2 regions of the Colwellia meonggei genome follow, and region 1 is predicted to be linked to the other one. Evidence: predicted binding sites of a transcription regulator. Region 1 holds the regulator's gene; the other holds the start of a gene.
The links. The regulator LexA, encoded in region 1, represses DNA repair genes until DNA is damaged. The targets are predictions, from matches to a motif close to TACTGTATNNNNATACAGTA.
Positions count from the first base shown of each region.

Region 2: the regulator LexA is predicted to act here: its motif matches at 1,969-1,988, upstream of AC27E9_RS18970 (DNA topoisomerase III).

Region 1 is NZ_BAAJLZ010000010.1:1,172-4,612, forward strand. It holds gene AC27E9_RS17385 (Ig-like domain-containing protein) at 1-953, shown strand, start outside; gene lexA (transcriptional repressor LexA) at 1,065-1,679, shown strand; gene coxB (cytochrome c oxidase subunit II) at 2,222-3,441, shown strand, end outside.
Region 2 is NZ_BAAJLZ010000016.1:994-4,434, reverse strand. It holds gene AC27E9_RS18970 (DNA topoisomerase III) at 1-1,911, opposite strand, end outside; gene glpK (glycerol kinase GlpK) at 2,016-3,441, opposite strand, start outside.

The sequences.
Region 1 (3,441 bases):
CAAAGTTTCCAATTAGTGTTATCGCTATTACAGAGAATGATATTCAATTTACCAGTAATAGCCAGGTATATGTTTCAGCTGAAAGTTCGCAAAGTTTAGAAGTGTCGCTACCGAGTAACATTGAAATAACCGAAGATAGCACTACATCGATTACTCCTACGATTGAAAGTTCACATAGTATCGATTCATATCAGTGGCAATGGACGTCTGACCAAGAGTTAGAATTACTTACACCAAAAAATGAAATATTAAGTGTCTCCGCTCCTAGAGTTGATACTGATGTGAGTGGGCAACTTTCACTAACGGTCACTATGGGGCAGCTAAGTAAAACTGTCAGCACTGAATTAACAATTAAAAATGATATAACATTGAGTGAAATGAATTATACCATTTCTCGTCTTGTCGCTGTGAAAGGACAAGCCATTACTTTTAATGTGATAACAGAAGATTATGAGCAGATTAAAGAGTGGTCTTGGGATACCTCAGGTGTTCAAGGCGCTAAAGTTAGTGATTCAAAGCAACACTTTGAAGTTATCGCTCCAGGAGTTAGTGGCCAGCAAACTTTGAGCATTATTTACCGTGCTAAATTAGTCGATAATTCTGAAGTGCTTAAAACAGCCAATGTAACAATACTTTCAGAAGCTATTGCCAGAACATCTTTATCTTTAGATACCTCAACAGAGATTGTTGTGCGTGAAGGAATTGAGACCCAGGTAAACTTAATCTTCTCTGATCGTCATGGTCTGGTAGATGCAATGTCTCTTGATACCACTAACACCAGCAATACTTTCGATGTAGCTGAGGTTATACGAACTGATGATGGTATCCAACTGAGACTACAAGTTGATAATTTTATCTTTGACTTTGAACATACTGATTACTTGTTCTTGAACGTTAACTACGGGGATTACCAACTACCATTTTTTATAAAAGTGAAAATGAAAGTTGATTAAAGGCAACTACGCTAAGGTAAATCATAACTTGCGTTTATTTACAGCCTGTATACAATGACAGTGATACTGTTTAAAAACACAGGCTGCCTAATAGTTGCTTAAGGAAAAAATATGCGCCCTTTAACACCCAGACAACAACAGATATTTGATCTGATCCGAGAAAAAATTTCTGATACCGGCATGCCACCTACACGAGCGGAAATCGCAGATTTTTTTGGTTTTAAATCGGCTAATGCGGCAGAAGAACACTTAAAAGCTCTTGCTAAGAAGGGTTATATCGAAATGTTGCCAGGTACCTCCCGTGGCATTCGTTTAGCGGAAGAATTTGCTGAAGAAGATGGCTTGCCATTGATTGGTCGAGTTGCTGCAGGTGAGCCAATATTAGCTCAGGAGCACGTCGAAGAGCATTATAAAATCGACGGCAGTTTATTTCATCCAGCCGCCGATTACTTACTACGTGTAAATGGCGAAAGTATGAAAGATATTGGTATTTTGGATGGTGATTTACTCGCGGTGCATCAAACAACTGATGTAAAAAATGGTCAAGTTATCGTTGCTCGCGTTGAAGAAGACGTAACAGTTAAACGTTTTAAACGTGAAGGAAATGTTGTTTATTTGCATGCCGAAAACGAAGATTTCTCACCAATAGAAGTTGACCTAACTTCACAGCATTTTAATGTTGAAGGTATTGCAGTTGGCGTTATTCGTTCAGCTGATTGGATGTAAATCTATTTACTTTAAATCGAATAAATGAAATTAAAAATTGATTAGTTATTGTGCAGGTTTTAAAGGCTTTTGTTATTTGAAACCTGCACTTTCCTTTCGTTAAGTTTATTTCTCTTCTCTAAGCTTTGTTTTTTAAGAATAATTATCATTCATGTTACTCAACGCGTATAATAGATTATTTTTTGTACTGTTTTTGAGTTGTGATTTTGTTAAATTTTCTGCATCATGATCACATAATGAACAAAAAACGAACATTCACTACACCCCTTTAAAAATAAGCTTTAAGCCATGTTTAGTGTTTTTACACTATTGTATTTATTAGCTTTTATTTTTTCCTTCGTTGAAATTTTAAATTGACCCAGATCAAGTTTTAAGTAATTCTAGTCTAGAAAACGTACAAATATAACAATAGGGCGCATTTGACGATTGTTCAAAATTGCACCACTTAAATAATAATAAATGTATGAGCAAAATCACTGGTTTATCAAGGTAAATTAAAGATTAGCTGCTGTTTTTGCCTTAAAGGGTGAAGGAGATGTCGAGTGAAAAGACGTAACCTAGGTTTGCTGTTGCTAGGGGGCTTGTTGTCTAGTTCAGTTTGGGCAGATATGCCGCTGAACTTGACCAAAGGTGTTACGGACGTTAGTAGAGACGTATATGATTTACATATGTTGGTGCTCTACATCTGTACGGCTATTGGTGTTGTGGTATTTGGAGCCATGTTTTGGTCTATGGTGTTTCACCGTAAATCAAAGGGCGTTAAACCAGCAACCTTCCATGAAAGCACAAAAATTGAAATTCTATGGACGGCGATTCCTGTCGTTATTCTTATCGCCATGGCAGTACCTGCGACATATACGCTTATCGAAATGGAGAATAATGATGATGCCGATTTAACCGTGCAAATTACCGGTTCGCAATGGAAGTGGCATTATAAATATTTTGATCAAGATATTGAGTTTTATTCAGTACTTTCTACTCCTAGAGAGCAATACGAAAACCTTGACGGCAGCTCTGCTGAAAAAGGTGAAAATTACTTACTTGAAGTTGACCGACCTTTAGTTATCCCAACCAATAAAAAAGTACGCTTTGTTATAACTTCAGATGATGTTATTCATGCTTGGTGGGTACCTGCATTTGCTGTTAAACAAGATGCAAACCCGGGCTTTATTAACGAAGCATGGACTAAAGTTGAGAACCCCGGCACTTATCGTGGCCAATGTGCTGAACTTTGTGGTAAAGACCACGGCTTTATGCCAATTGTAGTGGAAGTTAAATCGGAAGCTGATTATGCGCTTTGGGTTGATGAGCAGAAACAATTGAAAGCTAATGCAGCAGCTGCAGAAGCGGCATCGTTAAATGCATCTGTTTCTATGGATGAATTAATGCAGCTTGGTGAAACAACATACACCGCATATTGTGCAGCATGTCACCAAGTCAGTGGTCAAGGTTTACCACCAGCATTTCCAGCACTTAAAGGTAGTGCGATTGCAACAACAGGACCTGCAAATGAGCATATTAACATTGTTTACAATGGTATAGCTGGCACAGGTATGCAAGGTTATGGCAAGCAATTAAGCTTAAAAGAGATTGCTGCTGTTGTAACTTATGAGCGTAATGCTTGGGGTAATAATACCGGTGACGCCGTTCAAGCCTCTGATGTTAAAGCCGCTGTTGGTGGTGCTATTGAAAGTGCAACTGATACGGTAAAAGACGCAGTAGCAGAAATAAAAGAAGAAGTTGCGAAAGTTATTCCTGAAGA
Region 2 (3,441 bases), on a different contig from region 1:
TGATTTTTGTTTGAATGGTATTTTTGGCAAGCCAGCAAAAGACTGTTGTTCTGATTGGGCAATCATGGCGTGTAAGGTTTCAGTAAGTGGGTTGATTAAATCATCGTAGCGGTTTGTTTTTTCACTAATATTAGTTAATGTTGCTTCCCAATGTGCAGTCATATCCGGCAACGTTGCCGCCACAGGCAAGGCATTGATCAGTGCCTTCCCTATCGTGGTTGCATGAATACTTTTTCCTTTTCTTTCTAAATAGCCACGCTTAAATAGCAAATCGATAATACCTGCTCGGGTTGCTTCCGTACCTAAACCATCCGTTTCACGTAACATTTTCTTGATATTGCTATCAGTAACATAACGAGCAATACCTGTCATGGCCGCCAATATACTAGCGTCAGTGAAATGCTTAGGTGCTTGTGTCATCCGCGAAATTAATTCACCGCGTTCACAGTGAAGTTGCTCACCTTTAGTTAATTTAGGTAATGATTGCTCTGTTAATTGTTGCTCAGCGCCAGAATTAGCATCATCAACTTTCGCCTTTTTGCTTTTCGCGCGTTGAAATAACACTTTCCAACCTTGCGCTATTGGCGTTTTCGCATTGGCTGAAAACTTGCCACCGGCAATTAACACTTCCACCTTAGATTGATTAAAAACGTACGCCGGATAAAACTGGGCTATGTATTGTCGAACAATGAGAAAATAAACATTCTTCTCAAATGGATTTAAAGAAATATTGGCAGCTGATTTTTCGGTAGGAATTATCGCATGATGAGCACTCACTTTAGCGTTATTCCATGCTTTGCTTTTCAACGCGGTATTGGCATTTTTTGCGAATGCACCATAGCTTTCACTAGATTTTGCCAACATAGCAATAATACTTTTCGCCTGACTATGGTGTTCAGTTGGTAAGTAACGACAATCAGAACGTGGGTAAGTAATTAACTTATGTTTTTCATACAACGACTGACAAACATCTAACACTAACTTTGCATTTAATGAATAGATTTTAGCGGCGTCAATTTGCAAGCTCGATAAATTATAAGGTAACGGCGCGGCTTGTTTCTTCTCTTGCTCGTTAACCGAAATAACTTCTGCAGGTTGGTTTGCAATTCTGCTAACCACATTTTCAGCAAGTGCACGATTCAGCACTCGCCCTTCTTCATCCATATAAGGCTGACACGCTTCACTTGGTTGCCATTTAGCGATGAACGGTTGTTGGTTAGTAGTTTTTAAATGCGCGTGAACATCGTAAAAATCTTTGGCGACAAAATTGTCTATTTCTTGCTGACGCCGAACCACTAAACCTAAAATAGGTGTTTGCACTCGGCCAACTGAAAGTACGCCATTAAAGCCAGCTTTTTGCCCTTGCAAAGTATAAGCACGGGTTAAATTTAAGCCATATAACCAATCAGCTCTAGAGCGTGCTAAAGCTGAAATAGACAAAGGCATAAAATCTTGATTACTACGTAAATTTGATAGCGATTGCTTTACTGCAGGAAGATTTAAATCACTAATTAACAAGCGCTTAATTTGCTGCTTTTTAGTTTTAGATACTTTTAAATAATCAATGACTTCATCAACCAGTAATTGCCCTTCTCGGTCTGGATCACCTGCGTGAACAATTTCATCCGCCTGCTTAACCAATTTTCTCAACACCGTTAATTGCGCGCGAGTTTGTGTTTTAGGTTTTAACTGCCATTGCGTAGGAATTATCGGTAAATGCTGCATTTGCCATTTTTTATAATCAGCATCATATTGCTCAGGATCGGCTTGTTCTAATACATGACCAATGCACCAACTCACCACATCGCCATTACTTAGCTCAATATAGCCTTTTTGGTTTTTCTGTGGTTTTGGAAGTGCTGCGGCAATGGCTCGGCCTAAACTGGGTTTTTCAGCAATATATAATTTCAAAGCAAATAGGTTATCTGAACAGTTAAAAGGGTTACTGAATTTTAGCTTACCACTAAAAACTGTTCATTTATACAGTAAAGCATACGACTAATTCAAAATGACCATTAATCGAGTACTTTATCTAAAGCTGTTAGCCAACCTTGGTAATGGCGATTACGACTATCAGCACTCATTTTTGGAGAGAATTGGCTTTCAACGTGCCAGTATTCAGCTGCTTGTTCAAGGTTTTCAAATAACCCTTGTTGCAAGCCAGCTAGCAATGCTGCACCTAGCGCGGTAGTTTCAATCACTTTTGGTCGCTTAATGACTAAATTTAAAATGTCACTAAGAAACTGTAATAACCAATCGTTCACCACCATGCCACCATCCACTCGTAACTGTGTGATATCTATACCATCTTGTTGTAATGCTTCTAATAAATCTCGCGTTTGATATGCCACAGAAGCTAAAGCCGCAGTAACAATTTCCTTAATACCAGAATCTCTAGTCAGGCCAACAATGGCGCCACGCGCATCAGGTTGCCAATGTGGCGCGCCTAAACCGGTAAAAGCAGGTATAAGATAAACATGGTTTTCAACTGTCATCGACTCAGCTATAGCTTGGCTTTGCTTAACATTATCAATTAATTGAATGCCATCGCGTATCCATTGCATGGTTGCGCCTGCCATAAAAATACTGCCTTCAAGGGCGTAAGTTATTTCACCAGCGAGTCGATAAGCAACAGTGGTTAGCATTTTGTGTTGCGAATATTGCACTTGTTTACCGGTATTCACCATTACGAAACAACCGGTTCCGTAAGTGCTTTTCATCATGCCTTTTTCAAAGCACGCTTGGCCGACTAACGCCGCTTGTTGGTCACCAATCATGGCATTAATTGCGATTGACTTGCCAAAGTGTTCTGCGGCCGTAACACCAAAATCATCGGCGCTATCTTTAACTTCTGGCAGTAAGGTTTTAGGAATATTAAATAGTGCTAGTAATTCATCATCCCAACAATTATCAACAATATTAAATAGCATGGTTCGAGAAGCATTAGTGGCATCAGTTGCAAAGCTTTTCCCCTTGGTTAAATGCCAAAGTAAAAACGTATCAACAGTACCAAAACACAACTCTCCAGCCTCAGCTTTTTCTCGAGCGCCAGCAACATTATCTAATAGCCATTCAACTTTACTGGCTGAAAAATAAGGATCAATTAATAGCCCGGTTTTCGCTTTTACTTGCTTAACAATGTCAGCATTTTGTTGTAAGTTTCTACACCGTTCAGCTGTGCGCCTATCTTGCCAAACAATAGCATTGTAAATTGGTTCACCTGTGGCTTTATCCCAAACTAAAGTGGTTTCACGTTGGTTAGTAATACCAATCGCCAAAATATCTTCTACTTGCAATGCGCTTTTCTCTATTGCTTGTCGGCAAGTTGCAAGCGTAGTTTGCCAAATGGCTTCAGGCTGATGTTCAACCCAACCATCGTCAGGAAATATTTGCTCAAACTCTTCTGAAGCACTGGCAATTAAGTCGCCAGCAGCATTAAAA